One region of the Ensifer sp. B1-9 genome, then DNA from elsewhere that is predicted to be linked to it. Evidence: riboswitches for the same ligand, from Rfam matches in the RefSeq annotation. Region 1 holds a riboswitch; each other region holds the start of a gene.
What was found. A riboswitch is a leader RNA that binds a small molecule or an ion and turns the genes downstream of it on or off. The one in region 1 is predicted to bind cobalamin.

Region 1 (5,505 bases):
CCTTCACGCTCGGCCTGATGGTGATGGCGGTCAACGTCGTGGTCGCGCTGCTCGCCGGCCTTGCCTTCCGCCGGCGCTTCCGCGGCGCCAGCGTGCTCTTTTATCTGACCGTCGCAAGCCTCGTCGTGCCGTCGATCATCATCTCGCTCGGTATCGGTGTCGTCTTCCAGCAGTTCGGCCTGAAGCCCGCCTGGTATTCCTCCGGCTTCGGCGCCCACCTCACCTGGACCCTGCCTTTCGGCGTGGTCATCATGTTTGCCGTCTTCAACCGGTTCTCACCGTCTTATGAGGAGGCGGCGCGCGATCTTGGAGCGACCTCGTGGCAGACCTTTCGCCACGTGCTCCTGCCGATGATCGCCCCGAGCCTCATCGGTGTCGGTCTCTTCGGCTTTACACTTTCCTATGACGAGTTCGCTCGCACGCTGATGACCTCCGGCAGCTACAACACCCTGCCGCTCGAGATCTATGGCATGACCACAAATGTGACGACGCCGGTGCTCTATGCACTCGGCACGGTCACCACGCTTTTCTCCTTCACCATCATCCTCGTTGCGCTTGCGGTCATTGTGGTCTTGCGGCGCCGCCAGGCAGAGCTGAGCTAGGCCAGATGCGCATCCTGATCGTCAATCCCAATACCACCTCGTCGATGACGGCCAAGGCCGCCGCGGCGGCGCGGGCCGTCGCCGGCCCCGCCACGGAAATTCTCGCCCGCACATCGAAGTCCGGACCGGCCTCGATCGAGGGGCATTATGACGGCGCGGTCGCACTTCCGGGCCTGCTTACAGAAATTCGCGACGGGGAAAGGGCCGGCGCCGATGCTGCGGTCATTGCCTGCTTCGACGACACAGGCCTTGAAGCCGCCCGCGCGCTTGCCCGCATTCCAGTGGTCGGGCTCTGCGAGTCCGCCGTGGCGACCGCTGCCATGTTGGCGCAACGCTTCACCGTGGTCACGACGCTCGAACGTTCCCGCGTCCTGATCGAGAATCTCGTCCGGCACTACGGCATGGGCAGCAGGGCCAAGGTGCGCGCCGCCGATATTCCGGTGCTCGAACTGGAAGACAAGGCGTCTAACGCCCTTGCCAAGCTGCGACGCGAGATCGAACTGGCACTTACTCAGGACGGCGCCGAGGCGATCGTGCTCGGCTGCGCCGGCATGGCAGACCTTGCCCGGGACCTGCAAGCCGATTACGGCGTTCCGGTAATCGATGGAGTCTCCGCCGCCGTCAAGCAGGCGGAGGCGTTGGTGTCGCAAGGACTTATGACCAGCAAGCGCGGTTCGTATGCATCACCGCTCAGCAAGACCTATTCAGGCTTCATGAGCGCACTTGCGCCGACCACGGCCTGAGGAGATACCGACCTCGCATCATCCATCGCAATCGCGAGCAGCGCGTTCGACGCGTCCGCCTCGGCAATGATCCAGTCGCGAAAGGCCTGGATCTTCTTCTGCCGCCGGCTGCCTTGCGGATAGACCAGCCAATAGGCGCGACCGTCCCTGACCACATGTTCGAACGGCCGAATGAGCCTGCCGCTCTTCAGTTCTTCCATCAGGAAGGTCGATACGGCAATGGCGATGCCATGTTCCGCCAGGGTGGTCGCGACATCCATCGCCTGGACGTCGAAGATCAGCTCCGTGCCGTTGCTTTCCGGCGGCTCTACGCCGGTCTCGATCATCCACCGCCGCCACCAGCTGGCGTTGCCGAATCGGCGCACCCGCAGAACATCCGACGGATGCTTCAGCTGGTGCTTTTCCAGGAATGACGGGGTGCAGACCGGCATGTAATCGATCGGGAACAGCGGGAACACGTCGTTGCCCGGCCAGTCGCCGTTGCCACTGCGCACTGAAAGATCGATGGCGTCGCGCTTGAAGTCGACCAGATCGGTCGACATGTGCACCCTTATGCTGATGTTCGGCTGGGCGGTCTGGAACGAGGCGAGCCTGGGGCCGAGCCAGCTCGAAACGACGGTTGGAAGCACGGAAATGTGCAGGTGATGTTCGGTCTTGTCGGCAATCTCGGAGAAGGCCGCGCCCAGCAGATCGATCGCCTCCGTCACCTTCGGCGCCAACTGCCGCCCGGCGGCCGTCAACCGCACCTCGCGCGCAAGCCGCACGAAGAGCGGCGTGCCGATGCGCTCCTCCAGCAGCCGGATCTGGTAGCTGACGGCAGCCTGAGTCATCCCGAGTTCCTTGGCCGCGCGGGTGAAACTCAGGTGCCTGGCGGCGGCTTCGAAGGCGCGCACCGCACTCATGGGAGGTATCTTGCTCATGGCGCTGAGATAAGCATTCTTTATGCCAGCATGCGAGAAATCGCTTTGCGCGAAGCAGCAAAATTCCTCACTTTTTTGGCGAACACAACAGCGAAAACAAAGAGGATAGCAATGCTTAGCGCAGTGCGATCAACGATCCTTCATGTCCTGAAGCAGGCCGGGAGCGCCCTCAACTCGACCATCGCCATCGATACGTTCAGCGAATTCCAGCTCCGGGATATCGGCCTGACGCGGGATCACGAGACCATCCGCGCGCGCGTCGGCGACGTTGCCGATCCATGGCACTGGTCGAAGGAAGACACGTCATTCGCGCCGAAACCCTCACCAAAGAGGGACCGCACCAACACGCTGCCAGCCGTGACGATCTCGCCGCGCGCGCAGCCCGGCGAAAACAGGGACGTCAGCATCTCGCTTTGCGACTGATGGATTGCCGAGACAGAACCTGTCCGGATCTTCTGGTGCAGCATCCCGCGATCGAGCGGACCACACCGCAGAGACCTTCGGCCAGAAACCTCGCAATCGCCGCGGCGGCGCCACGACGCACATTGGCGGAGCGCGCCAGATTGAAGCCAACAAGCCTCCCCCAGTAGGTTCCGCTGCAGTCTGCCGTTTACTTCCCGTTATCCATACCGAGAAAGAAACGACCCTCCGCACCGGGTCTTTGACATCGCGCACCTATTGACGCAAATTTGCGATCAGATACTATATCTAGTGTTCGAGGTTCTTCCGATTCGCAAGGATTGGGAGCTAAGACGGGAATACGGTGCGCCGGCGGCTTTCCGCCCGGCTATGCCGTAGCTGCCCCCGCAACTGTAGACGGCGAGCAACTGTCCGGAATTGGACCACTGAGGCATGAGGCCTCGGGAAGGTCGGGATGGAAGCGTCGACCCGTGAGCCAGGAGACCTGCCTCGAGCAACAAACGTCCACGGGCGGGGTGTCCGGAGGGGTTGAGTACGGCAGGATGAGCCTGCCTGATCGTCTCGACGTCTCCCCGGCAGCCTGTCGAAAGCTTCGGGGTGAAGTCATGTCTGCGTCATCGAAATCCTATCACTCGCCAGTCAAGAGGCGCGGTTTCCCGCGCAGCTGAAGAAGAGGCGTGCCCGGGCTCCATATCCGAGCAAGCCACAGCCATGACAGCCCTGCATTTCGCCGGATCGCGGTCGCGTGTCCACGCGCCTTCTCTTGCCCCTATCCAGCCGACCAAACGAGGAAGAAATGAACGTCACCGTCTACAGCAAGCCCGCCTGTGTCCAATGCACCGCGACCTATCGGGCGCTCGATCGCCAGGGCGTCAGCTACGAGGTCATCGATATCTCCGTTGACCAGGACGCGCTCGAGACGGTCAAGGGCCTCGGCTACATGCAGCTCCCCGTCGTCGTCGCCGGCCCCGAACACTGGGCGGGTTTCCGCCCCGACAAGATCAGCACGCTTGCTTAGAGGAGACAGGCGGTGGGGCTTATCGTCTATTTTTCCAGCCGCTCGGAAAACACCCGTCGCTTCGTCGAAAAACTCGGCCTTCGCGCGAAGCGCATACCACTCGCGGAAGGTAAGGATACACTTACCGTCACCGAACCCTATGTGCTGGTCGTGCCCACCTATTGCGGCGACGACGGCCGGGGTGCCGTGCCGAAACAGGTAATCCGCTTCTTGAACGACGCGGGCAACCGCTCTCACATCCGCGGCGTAATTGCCGCGGGCAACAGCAATTTCGGCGCGACCTACGGGGTCGCCGGCGACGTCATCTCGGCCAAGTGCTGCGTGCCTTATCTTTATCGTTTCGAGCTAATCGGAACGGACGAAGACGTCGCTAATGTCAAAAACGGGATGGAACGATTTTGGACGTCACAACACGCGAACACCCCCTGAAGGCGACGGAAGCGGCGCTGGACTATCACGCACTGAACGCGATGCTTAACCTCTATGACCAAGAGGGCCGGATCCAGCTCGACAAGGACCGGCTGGCGGCGAAACAGTACTTCCTCCAGCACGTCAACCAGAACACGGTCTTCTTCCATAACCTCAGGGAAAAGCTCGATTATCTGGTGACCGAGGGCTATTACGAACAGGAGGTGCTGGACCAGTACTCCTTCAACTTCGTGCGCGACCTCTATGACCACGCCTACGCCAAGAAGTTCCGTTTTCCGACCTTCCTCGGCGCGTTCAAATATTACACCTCCTATACGCTGAAAACCTTCGACGGAAAGCGCTACCTGGAGCGCTACGAGGATCGCGTCTGCATGGTGGCGATGACGCTGGCGCGCGGCAACGAGCAGCTTGCCCGCGATCTCGTCGACGAGATCATTTCCGGCCGTTTCCAGCCAGCGACACCGACTTTCCTCAATGCCGGCAAGAAGAGCCGCGGCGAGCTCGTCTCCTGCTTCCTGCTGCGGATCGAGGACAACATGGAGAGTATCGGGCGCGCGATCAATTCGGCGCTGCAGCTTTCCAAGCGCGGCGGCGGCGTGGCGCTGTCGCTCACCAATATCAGAGAGATGGGCGCACCGATCAAGCAGATCGAGAACCAGTCGTCCGGCATCATCCCGATCATGAAGCTGCTCGAAGACTCCTTCTCCTACGCCAATCAGCTTGGCGCCCGCCAAGGCGCAGGCGCCGTCTATCTGCATGCCCACCACCCCGACATCATGCGTTTCCTCGATACCAAACGCGAGAATGCCGACGAGAAGATCCGCATCAAGACGCTATCCCTCGGCGTCGTGATCCCGGACATCACCTTTGAGCTCGCTCGCAACAACGAGGACATGTATCTGTTCTCGCCCTATGATGTTGAGCGCGTCTACGGCATGCCGCTGACCGAGATTTCGGTAACGGAGAAGTATCGCGAGATGGTCGAGGATGCGCGCATCCGCAAGAAGAAGGTCAAGGCGCGCGAGTTCTTCCAGGTCATCGCCGAGATCCAGTTCGAAAGTGGTTATCCCTACATCATGTTCGAGGACACGGTGAACCGGGCAAACCCGATCGCCGGCCGCATCACCATGAGTAATCTCTGCTCGGAAATCCTGCAGGTGAGCGAGGCCAGCGAATTCAACGAGGACCTCTCCTACGCCCGCATGGGCAAGGACATTTCCTGCAACCTCGGCTCACTGAACATTGCCGCGGCGATGGACTCACCAAACTTCGGCCACACGATCGAAACCTCGATCCGCGCCTTGACCGCCGTCTCCGAAATGAGCCACATCTCCTCGGTGCCCTCGATTGAGAAGGGCAACGACGACAGCCAC
Region 2 (5,505 bases), on a different contig from region 1:
CGAGGGCTATGACTGGATCCCGGTTGACGGGGAGCCGCATCTGCATGCGGCGCCACTGTTCATCCACCTGTTCCCGCAGGCCTGGCTCGATCTTCGCGCAGTCGGCGATCGGCCGATGCGGGAGAGGAGGACGGACTATTTCGAGAACGCCCGGCGCGCCATTGCGTTGCAGCGCGACCATGCGCGCCGGAATTCGGGCCGCTTCGCCGGCTATGGCGAACAGCTCTGGGGGCTCAGTGCCTGTCACGCGCCGCGCGGCCGGCTGCGCCTTGCGGACGGACGCTGGCAGCGGCTTTTCGGCTACGCCAACCGGGGCGCGCCGTTCGGACTGGATGACGGCACGCTCGTGCCCTGGGCAGCGCCCGCCTGCCTGCCGTTCGATCCGGACTCGTCACGCGCGGCACTCAGCCATATCGCAGCCAGCTATCCCGGACTGCTGAAAGAGGGGCGCCTGCCGGGCGGCTTCAATCCGAGCCTTCCCGGCGATGGACCGGAAGGCTGGATCGACGATCGCGTCGTCGGCCTTGACCAGGGGCTCGTCGTGATGATGATCGAGAATTGGCGGAGCGGCTTCGTCTGGAAGCTGACACGCAGCCTGCCGGCGATCCGGCGCGGTCTCGAACGCGCGGGATTTGAGGGTGGTTGGCTGGCGACGGAGACGGCATGAATGGGCGAGCGCCGGCAGACAGCAGAAACTGCAGGGAAATATCCGCCGCTGGTGCTGGCGGCGGTCGAGCGGTTGCGCGCGCAGTTTCCTGACGCCGGCGTTTCGCTCGAGGTGGGCGAAAGCGCCTTCAGCACGCCGGGCGCCTTCTGGGCCATGGGCGGGGCAGGGGTAGAGCAGAGCCTTGCCTATCAGGACTTTTTCGCAATCGGCATGACGGACCGGATCCGGGCGGCGCATCTCATCGCCTTTTATAGCCGGCAACTGAGTGTGGTTCTCGGCGCGTTCTATCTCGGGGCGGGGCGTCACGCAGAAATCGCCGGCATTCGCTTCGAGGACTGGGCTCGGCTGCACGAGGGGCGGGAGATTGCCGGCAAGCGCTATCGTTTCCATCTTGGTCGGCTGACCGCGGTGCCGCAGGCGAGCGAAGGCGGCAGCACTTTCGAGCGCGGCTTCACGGCCCATCTGGCGCCGGTCGTCGCAGTCTTGAAACGGCGGACGGGGCTTTCCTCCGGAGCGCAGTGGCGGCTGGCGGCAGATTCGCTTGCCGGTGCCTTTCTGGAGATCGGGCGCGCGATCGGCGACGAGGCGCGCTGCATGGCCGAGGCGCTGGCCATCGTCAAAAGGCCCGGGTCGCCGCTGTTCTCGGAAGAACTCTGCTACGAGGAGATCTCGGCAATCGATCCGGCAAGCAGCAAGCGGCTGTCGCGCCAGTACAGGATACGCTGCGGTTGCTGCCTCTATTTCCGAACGGAAGGCGGCAGCTTCTGCGACACCTGCGTGCTGCTCGAGCCGAACGATCGTCGCGAAAGGCTGGCAGCGCATCTCATGCAAAACGGCGGGGGCTGAACCCCGCCGCCTGCTTGTTCAGGTTCCCATGGAGCATGGGATCGGCCGGATCAGTTCGCCCTGGCGAAACGCTCGTTGATGAAGCCGGAAACGACGCCGAGCACGATCCAGAAGGCAAGCGTGGTGGCGAGGGCGGCGACGGCAAATTCGGCGCCGAGCACGGCCGGGACGTTGCTGGAAATGTCGAGCGGTTGCGGTGCGCCGTAGACATGCGGCGCGGCGATCAGCGCGAGGCCGACGACCTTTGCGACGATCTCCTCGCGCAGGACGACGAGATAGAGGCCGACGGCTGAGAGGGCGACGGTTGCCAGCCACCAGGTCTGGCGATCGCCGAGTTCGGCGGCCGGGAAGCCCGGCAATTCCGGCGGCAGGCCGATCGCCGGCAACATGTGCACCGCGAGCCAGCCGCAGGCGCCCCAGAGCGCACCGTTCCTCAGCGTGATCGGATAGCCGATCACCAGGCTGACGCCGGCCAGCAGCAGGCCGAAGCCGGAGCCGGTGACGAGGTTCGCCATCAGCGTGCCCGAGAAGCGGCTGAGGCCGAACATGATGCCGCCTTCCTCGTGTTCGCCCTCATGGGCATAGGCCGGCGTGATCGGCGACAGCGCATCGAGCACGGCGCCGAGCGGCGAGACCGCCTTCAGCGACGAATGCTGATCGTGCCCTTCTGCGGCCGGCTGCGCCGCCCCCGGCTGGCCGGCGGGCTGCTCGGTGGTCGCCGGAGCCTCGCCTTCGAATTGTTCCGCATGCAGGATCAGCGGCGTAACCCTGAGTTCCTGGGCGCCGGTCATGAAGACGCCGGCAATCAGTCCAGCCACGATCGCGGCCAGAAGCGTTCTGACAATCATGTCGAATTCCCTCGATAGCGACAAAAGCCACGCACTCTGGCGTGGTTTGCAAGCCTTTCGTTCTTTCTGCCGTGCGGATGAACCTGGTGTGCCGGACGAACCGGTATGCACAAACACCGACATCCGGCACAGGCCGGATGCGTTCAGGTCCGCAGACACGTCGATGCGGAACGTGAGCTACGTTCCGAGACATCGTTTAGTGGCAGGGGAAGCCGTAGGAATGGCGGGTGTCGTGTGCGGTGTCGTGCAGCACGGCCGAATTGGCAAGGCCGGCGCCGAAGACGAGGAATGCGCCGATGAGAAGTGCGATGACGCCAGCGGTCAGACGATCGCTGAGGGAGAGCGGGGTGCTCGAAATAGTAGACGTAGCCATGACAACCTCCGTGATGGCATCGGGAAATTCCCGGTGTGGGCCCTATGCCCGTATCGAGTGGCAGGTTTCCTGGCTCACGGCGCTGGGCGTAATGCCCGGGATCTGCCTCGCCTTCCCAGTCCGACCACCCTCTCGGGGTCTCTTCCAGTGGCTTCTCCCGGATCGCTCCGGAACGGCAAGATCGACGTCGCTCTACAGTCGCGGGGTCGGCCGTGATTTGAATGCCCAGCTTGGGTCCATCCGTCACGTTCCCGTTTACTCCCGACACACGTTCGCGTCTCGGGAACCAATCGATCCCTGATGATTATGAGTGTGTCATGGCGTTGTCAATTGAGCCTGCGCCGCCGGCCGCTTCATCAGCGACAAAATCGCGAAGGATCATCTGCTTGTAGGCCTCGACGATGCGGTTGCCCTCGGCGCGGTCGACCGAGATGGCGAGCCGCATCGTGCATTCGCCGAGATACATGATCAGGAACGCGGCCTCGTCGATCGCCGCGCGTGGGCGTTGCGGCTGGAGCCGGGCAAGGACATCGGCGAGCAGACGGCCGGTCATGCGGCTTTCTTCCAGTTCGATCTGCCTCAGCGTCTTGTCGGCCTGCATCGCCGACCAGATGTCGCGCATCACCGGTTCGGCGAGGAACATGTCGTAATAGGTATCGAAGAGCGCGCCGAAGGCGTCGCGCAGTTCTGCCATCGACGTCACCTTGGCGAATTCGCCCTCGATGCATTCGCGGGAATAGGCGTTGTAGCGCTCGGCGAGCGTGCGCACGATCGCAGCCTTGTCCGGGAAATACTGGTACAGCGATCCGATCGAAATCCCTGCCTTTTCCGCCACTTCGCTCATGCGCATGGCATCGCTGCCCTTCTCGGCGATGAGCACGGAGGCGCAGGTGAGGATGTGCTCGACGCGCTCCCGGCTGCGCTTCTGGCTGGGCGTGCGGCGCAGCGCAGTGTCGTCGTCGCCTGCAATCGGCAGGGTGCCTGTCGGCTCAATCATGAATAATCCTCACATTTTGTCTTGACTCCCAAAATACGAGGATTTATCACATTTGCAAATGTGAGAGTTGCTCATGTTTTTAATCGGGAGGAAAGATCATGTCTGGCAAGGTTACGTTGGTGCTGGGTGGTACGGGCAAGACGGGGCGCCGCATTGCGGAGCGGCTGCGCGCCAAGGGTGTCACGGTGCGCATCGGCGCGCGCTCGGCCACGCCGTCCTTCGACTGGAACGACGAGACGACCTGGGCGCCGGCGCTCGAGAATGTCGAGCGCATCTATGTCAGCTATCAGCCGGATCTCGCCGTGCCCGGCGCGGTCGAGGCGATCCGCCGCTTTTCCGCGCTTGCGGTCCGTTCCGGCATCAAGCGCCTCGTGCTGCTTTCGGGGCGCGGCGAGGACGCGGCGCAGGCGGCCGAACGCGAATTGCAGGCATCGGGCGCCGACTGGACGATCATTCGGGGGAGCTGGTTCTTCGAGAATTTCAGCGAAGCCTTCCTGATGGATGCGGTTCGCAGCGGCATGGTCTACCTGCCGCCGGACGCGGTCACCGAACCGTTTGTCAGCGCCGATGACATCGCCGATGTCGCCGTGCTTGCGCTCCTCGACGACGCGCATGTCGGCAAGATCTATGAACTGACAGGGCCGCGGCTGCTGACCTTCGCCGAGGCCGTCGCGGAGATCGCCGCGGCATCGGGGCGGCCCATCGGCTACCGGTCCGTGCCGCTTGCGGATTTCGTGGCGCAGATGCGAGCCGAGGGGCTGCCGGATGACTATGTCGAACTCATCCGCTATCTCTTCTCGTCCGTGCTCGACGGGCGCAATTCCAGCCTGACGTCCGATATCGAGCACGTGCTTCTGCGCCGGCCGCGCGACTTCGCCGTCTATGCCCGGGAAACCGCAGCAACCGGTGTCTGGAGTATCGCCGCATGATCCCGCTGATTCCCGCTTTGGCCTTCGTCGCCGCCATCGGTTCCGGCCTGATGGCCGGCCTGTTCTTCATCTTCTCGGTCTGCATCATGCAGGCCCTGTCGCGGCTGCCGCCGGAGCAGGGGATCGCCGCGATGAACGCGATCAATGTCGTCATCCAGAACCCGATCTTCCTCAGCGCCTTCATGGGCACGGCGCTGATCGGCCTGGCGCTGGTGGTCATGGCCTTCCTCTCGGGCGGTGAAGGCCGCTGGCTGCTCGCGGCCGGTGGCATCGCCTATGTCGTCGGCGTGCTCCTGGTAACGATCATCTTCAACGTGCCGATGAACGATGCGCTCGCCGCTGCGGCACCCGGCCAGGCGGCGGCCGATCTCTGGCAGCAGCGCTATCTTACCGATTGGGTCTGGTGGAACCATGTGCGCACCGTCGCCTCGATCGGCTCGCTGGCGCTCTTCATCCTCGGCTTCGCCCGCGCCTGATGGATAGCGGCGGCAAGGCCGTTGCGCCCTGCCGCCGTTTGCCGTGCTGCCGAGACGCTCAGCCTGTCGGGCCGTCCTCGTGGATGCGTCGTCCCTTCCAGGCGGCAAGCGCATCCGAGAGATCGTCGGTCGGCACCATCTGGGCGAATTGTTCGCTCTCGACCAGCAGCCCCTCCGCTATCGACATGTTGAGGCCGCGGGTGACGGCGGTGATGATCGAGCGGACGGCAAGTGGCGAATAACCCATGATGCGCCTGGCCAGGTCACGGGCCGCAGGGATCAGCGCCTCATGGGCGACGACCCGGTTGATGAGCCCCATCTCCAGTGCGTGCTCGGGCGAGAAATCCTTTCCCGTCAACAGGAGTTCGA
Region 3 (5,505 bases), on a different contig from region 1:
GACGGTGAGTGGGAAATCGACAACTACGACAAGGCGAACCCGCTCTACGTGCTGTCCTACGCCCCCGATACCGGTCGCCTGCGCGGCGCACTGAGACTGCTTCCGACGCTCGGCCCCAACATGCTGGACGATACTTTCCCGATCCTGCTCGGCGACAACCCGGAAATCCGCAGCGCTTCGGTCTGGGAATCGAGCCGCTTCTGCATCGAGCCCGACATTTCGCAGGATCGCGCATCGAATCAGGTCACGGTCGCGGCCGCCGAGTTGATGTGCGGCGTCGGCGAGCTCGGTCTCGCATCCGGTATCAGCCATATCGTCACGGTCACCGACGTGTTCCTGGAACGCATGTTCCGCCGCATGGGATGCCCGGGCGAGCGCATCGCCGAACCGCATCGCATCGGCTCGGTTTTCGCCGTTGCCGTCGCCTGGGAAGTGACCGAGAACCTGCTTCAGCGCATGAAGGCCGTTGCTGCCATCGAAGGCACCGTTCTGGAACGCCCGATGTCGCTGGAAACCGCCCGCGCCGCCTGACCGCTTCGGTCGGCCGGACCCGTTAACGCAAACCGCCGCTTGTCGTTGCACGATCATCGACAAGCTCTATGATGGAGGTGAAACAGGAATTGCCGCCAGCAGCCGCCCATACCAGAAGGTTGGCATCGTGTGGCAGTAGGAAGAGACTTCGCCCGTGTTCCCGCGCTTGAAACACGTCGCTGCGGCGCTTGTGCCGTTGGCTCTGGTCGGTGCCGATCCTTCGCTGGCATCGACCGTGTGCGACCGGCTGAACACCCGGCTTGCGCAAATGTCCGACATCGTCGCCAGCAATGCCGACGCCCGCGACTATGCCAGCGCCATCTCACGCCAGAACATCGAGTTGCGCCGGGCGAAGAACGATCGCCGGCGCGCGGGCTGCGGTGGCGGCAGCGTCGCCACCTTCGACGGCGGAGACCCCGACACCTGCAGCGAGCTCGACAGCCTCATCGCCGAGATGGAAGACAACCTGCGCATGCTGAAATCGGAGCGTGAGCAGATCGTCGCCGGCGGCAGCGAAGACACCCGTCGCCGTATCGTCGCCGCGCTCGAGATCAACGGCTGCTACAGCGACCGCGACTATTTTGCGAGCGTCGAACCCGAAGAGCCGGAGACGCACCGCAACATCATCGCCGATCTGCCGCCTGACGACGCCTACGGGCCGATGCTTGGGCATGGCGAAGACGGCTATGCGCCGCAGGACGGCTACTATCGCGGGACGTTGCGGACCATGTGCGTGCGCACCTGCGACGGCGCCTTCTTCCCGATCTCTTCGGATGCGACGCCCGCCGACTTCCCGCGTGACGAACAGGCCTGCCGGGCGCGCTGCCCTGGCGCCGAGACGGAGCTCTACTTCCACGACCTCAACACGGAGGAGAGCGAACAGATGGTCTCGGCCGTGACCGGCCGGCCCTATACCGAAATGCCCAATGCCTTCGCCTATCGCACCCGCGGCATCAGCAAACCCGGCATGTGCGGCTGCCAGATACCGCAGACGGCCGCGACCTCGCCGAAAGCGACCGGTACGATGACCGGCGATGACCAGTCGTCAATCGTGGTGATCGAAACCAAGAAACCGGCAGATGCAACGACCGCTAAGGCGCCGCCCGAGGAGCGCCCCTACGACCCATCCAAGAACAAGGTGCGCGTCGTCGGCCCGACCTTCCTGCCCAACGAAGAAACCTCGATCGACCTCAAGCACCCAAAGGGACCGGCCTATCAACCGGTCCAGAATTGATGTCGGAACGATCCGTCGCTGCAGTTCCCCAGCCTTCCTCGAAGACCAGTTCTTCCAGCGGCAAGCGCTGGCGCCACCCTTTCACCGCCAGCTCGGGCTGCTGATAGAGGCGATCGACATAGCCGAGGCAGAGCCAGGCAACGATCTCGATATGATCGGGGATGCCGAGGATCGCCTTGACTTCCGTCTCGTGGAAGATGCTGACCCAGCCGACGCCGACCCCTTCGGCGCGCGCCGCCAGCCACAGGTTCTGCACGGCGCAAACCGTCGAATAGACATCCATCTGCGGATTGTGCGTGCGGCCGAGAACGACGGCGCCGCCGCGTGTGCGATCACAGGTGACGCAGATGCTGAGCGGCGCCTTGCGAATGCCTTCGAGCTTCAGTGATCGATACTTGGCCTGTTGTTCCTCCGCAAACATCCGCGCCGCCTCGTCATTGGCACGGCGAAAGGCCTGCCAGACGCGTTCGCGCGTTTCCGGCGCCCGCACCAGCACGAAGTTCCAGGGCTGCATGAAACCCACGGACGGCGCGCTGTGCGCCGCCGTCAGCAGCCGCTTCACCAGTTCGTCGGGCAAAGGCTTGTCCAGGAATTCATCGCGCACGTCGCGGCGTGTTTCGATGGCGCGGTAGACGGCCTCCCGCTCTTCCAGCGAAAAGGCACCGGCAGCCGCAAGGCCGCCCTTCGGTTCAGTCAGCATCGTTCGATCCCCAACAATGCGAAAACCTCCCGCCGTCCACGCGGGGTTCGGTCTATCTCGCCAGGCCGGTCTTCTGACTTCGGTTCAACCGGTCGCCCCACCTTCCCAGATCGCTTGAAGATCCAGTGGCAAAACCTTGAATCAATTCAAGGCACTTCGAGAGGCAACCGTCCCCGTCACAGCGTTGGGCACGTTCCAGAATGACACCGGATTCCCGATTCTCCCGCTCGCGCGGGCACCTGACGGCGCCATAAGGGCACAGCCGCCAGGGAAAGACAAGCACCCGTCAGGGCGGGTGAGGAAAAGTGCCGGCGGTTTTCCGCCCGCATCCCGCTCTACTTATAAGGATCGATCACCGTGATCTAAAGCGGCGCCACCGGATGCGGCGAACCGTCATAGCCGCCCCAGACCGACTGGTCGAAGCAGATCACCGATCCGGTCATCAGCCCGGATTCGGCCGAAGACAGATAGGCGCAGGCGCGCGCGACCTCCGCCGGATCGACGAGCCTGCCGAACGGTTGGCTGGCGGCCGCCTTTTCGAGCCAGTCTGCGGCGGCGCCGTGAAACTCGCGCTGGATGCGATCTTCGCCTTCGGATGCCATCCAGCCGATATTCAGGCCGTTGACGCGGATGCGGTTGCGTAACAGCGCGTAGGCCGTGTTCTTGGTCAGCGTTTCGAGGGCCCCTTTCGATGCGCAATAGGCCGCGATGACGGGCTGCCCGGCCATCGCCGACATGGAACCGATATTGACGATCGTGCCTTCGGTCCGCTCGCGCCGCATCACCTTCACCGTCTCCTGCATCAGGAAGAACGGCGCCCGTACATTGATGGCGAACATCCGGTCGAAGAGCTCCGGTGTCGTGTCGAGGATCGTGCCGCGATCGGTAATGGCCGCAGCATTGACCAGCGCATCGACCCGGCCGAACTCCGCATCGCAGGCGGCAACGACCTTCCGCGCGAGCTCCACCTTTTCAAGATCGGCCTCGACATAGACCACCTTCGCGCCGCTGGCCTTGCCGATTTCCTCCGCCTTCGCGCGCCCCTTGGCGGCATTGCGCCCGCAAATGACGATGCCGGCTGCACCGCGTTCGGCGAAAAGGCCGGCAATCGCTGCGCCCAGTCCTTGCGTGCCACCGGTGACGATGGCGATCTTGCCTTGCATTTGTCCGTTCATCGAATTCTCCCTCGGGAATGATCGCGTGAAACAGGTACGGCTCCCGAGCGCAACGCATCGGGAGCCCGTCAAATGTGAGATTGAACCGTCAGCTCAGCTTGCGCCGTGCCTGTGCATCGAGTGCCGCTTGAAAGTCCTGCTCGCTCGTTCCCGCAGCCAGTGCCTCGCGCATCAACTGCGCCTGCGTCTTCGGTGCCAGGCCGCCGAGCGGCGGATCCCGATCGAGATTGGTCGGAAACGAATAGCCCTCGGCGCAGGATGCGATGACGTTGGCGGCTTCCGCCTCGGTCAGCTTGCCCTTCGCCAGCAATGTCTTCAAGGCCGGGTAGAGCGTCGCGCTCATCGTCAGCCGGTCGACCGTCTCCATCGCCCGACCGAAAGCCGAGGACACCTGCAGGAGATTGGCGACGCGGCGGATATCGGCGGAGCGATTGTTGCCGGCGGCATGGAAGAGCGCAGGGTTGAAGAAGACGACATCGCCCTTTTCGAGCGGAAGCTGCACGTGGTGCTCGTCGAAATAGGCGCGGAACTCCGGCCGGTTGAGCGCCAGATAGCCCGGCACGTAGGTCTGGCTATAGGGCAGGAACAGCGTCGGCCCGCTTTCGAGCGGCATGTCGCAATGGGCGACCGCGCCTTGCAGCGTCAGCACCGGCGAAAGCTTGTGCACATGAACCGGATATCGCTCGATCACCGCGGAGGTCTGGAAGCCGAGATGGTAGTCCCGGTGTGCCGATTGCGCCGCGCCGCCCGGATTGACGCGGTTCACCTGCGCCGTCATCTGATAGTTCGGCCCGAGCCAGGCTTCGCTGACGAGCGCAATGATCGCATTGGCATAGTAGGCCGCAAAATTCTCGGGCGCCTTCAGGCAGTGTTTTTCCAACGAATTCCAGATGCGATCGTTGGCGCCGGGCTTGGCGAAGTGATCACCGCCGCCGCTGTTGCTGCGATGCTGCTCCTCGATGATCCCGTCGAAGACGGCGCTCGCGACGTCGATTGCGGCCGTATCGGCGAAGGCGCGCTTGAAGACCGCCACACCCGGGCCGGCTGCCAGCGCTTCGCAGATTTCGGCAAGCACCGCCCGCCGCGTTTCGGCATTGCCGCAGGCGGCAATCAGGTCGGCGCTGTTGTAGACGAGCACGTTCTTGTCGCAGCCTGAAGCATAGGGATAGTCGGCCAGGTTGGTGCGCCGTTCGACTTCCGCCCGGAACGCCTCGATATCGCAGGCCTCCTCAGTGAGCCAGACACGCTCCACCCGCTGCCTCGCACCGTTGTCGGTCTTCATCCCGTTTCCTCCCCTGGAACATCTTGATGAGCACGACTATAGGCGGCCACAAAACATGATATAGGGCAAGAATCCATCAAAAATCCATCAGGAGAGTTGGCGCGATGGCCCATCCGTTTCTGGTCAAGGACATTGCCTTTCAGGCCGGCCTCAGCACCGCGACCGTCGATCGCGTGCTCAACGAACGCCAGGGCGTACGGCGGCAGACCATCGCCAGGGTTCGCGCGGCCATCGAAGAGCTGGAGAAGCAGCAGGCCGGGCTCGACATCCAGGGCCGCAAGTTCGCGATCGATATCGTGATGGAGGCGCCGGAACGTTTTACCGATGCAGTGCGGCGGGCTTTCGAGGGCGAAGCGATGACGCTGGCGCCGACGAGCTTTCGTTGCCGCTTCCATTTCGCCGAGACGATGCGCCCGCAGGAGATCGTCCAACTGCTCGACCGCATCCGGCTGCGGGGAACCGATGGGCTTGTTCTCAAGGCGCCTGATGTGCCCGAGATCGTCGGCGCCGTGGCGCGCTTCGAGACGAGCGGCATCCCCGTCGTCACGCTGGTGACCGACCTGCCCCATTCCCAGCGAACCGC

Region 2: another riboswitch for cobalamin. It lies ahead of ACQ5BM_RS00125 (CbtB domain-containing protein); the one in region 1 lies ahead of nrdH (glutaredoxin-like protein NrdH).
Region 3: another riboswitch for cobalamin. It lies ahead of bluB (5,6-dimethylbenzimidazole synthase); the one in region 1 lies ahead of nrdH (glutaredoxin-like protein NrdH).

The regions. Positions count from the first base shown of each region.
Region 1 covers NZ_JBCHVG010000009.1:138,534-144,038, forward strand. The annotation lists gene ACQ5BM_RS18110 (ABC transporter permease) at 1-602, shown strand, start outside; gene ACQ5BM_RS18115 (aspartate/glutamate racemase family protein) at 608-1,345, shown strand; gene ACQ5BM_RS18120 (LysR substrate-binding domain-containing protein) at 1,303-2,247, opposite strand; gene ACQ5BM_RS18125 (hypothetical protein) at 2,377-2,688, shown strand; cobalamin riboswitch at 2,967-3,191, shown strand; gene nrdH (glutaredoxin-like protein NrdH) at 3,482-3,703, shown strand; gene nrdI (class Ib ribonucleoside-diphosphate reductase assembly flavoprotein NrdI) at 3,716-4,132, shown strand; gene nrdE (class 1b ribonucleoside-diphosphate reductase subunit alpha) at 4,102-5,505, shown strand, end outside.
Region 2 covers NZ_JBCHVG010000001.1:19,595-25,099, forward strand. The annotation lists gene ACQ5BM_RS00110 (glucoamylase family protein) at 1-667, shown strand, start outside; gene ACQ5BM_RS00115 ((2Fe-2S)-binding protein) at 668-1,513, shown strand; gene ACQ5BM_RS00120 (CbtA family protein) at 1,564-2,361, opposite strand; gene ACQ5BM_RS00125 (CbtB domain-containing protein) at 2,558-2,734, opposite strand; cobalamin riboswitch at 2,777-3,040, opposite strand; gene ACQ5BM_RS00130 (TetR family transcriptional regulator) at 3,039-3,731, opposite strand; gene ACQ5BM_RS00135 (NAD(P)H-binding protein) at 3,830-4,660, shown strand; gene ACQ5BM_RS00140 (DUF1772 domain-containing protein) at 4,657-5,136, shown strand; gene ACQ5BM_RS00145 (crotonase/enoyl-CoA hydratase family protein) at 5,195-5,505, opposite strand, start outside.
Region 3 covers NZ_JBCHVG010000011.1:189,048-194,552, forward strand. The annotation lists gene ACQ5BM_RS21495 (acyl-homoserine-lactone synthase) at 1-531, shown strand, start outside; gene ACQ5BM_RS21500 (DUF2865 domain-containing protein) at 686-1,765, shown strand; gene bluB (5,6-dimethylbenzimidazole synthase) at 1,722-2,465, opposite strand; cobalamin riboswitch at 2,512-2,723, opposite strand; gene ACQ5BM_RS21510 (SDR family oxidoreductase) at 2,828-3,640, opposite strand; gene ACQ5BM_RS21515 (phytanoyl-CoA dioxygenase family protein) at 3,729-4,922, opposite strand; gene ACQ5BM_RS21520 (LacI family DNA-binding transcriptional regulator) at 5,027-5,505, shown strand, end outside.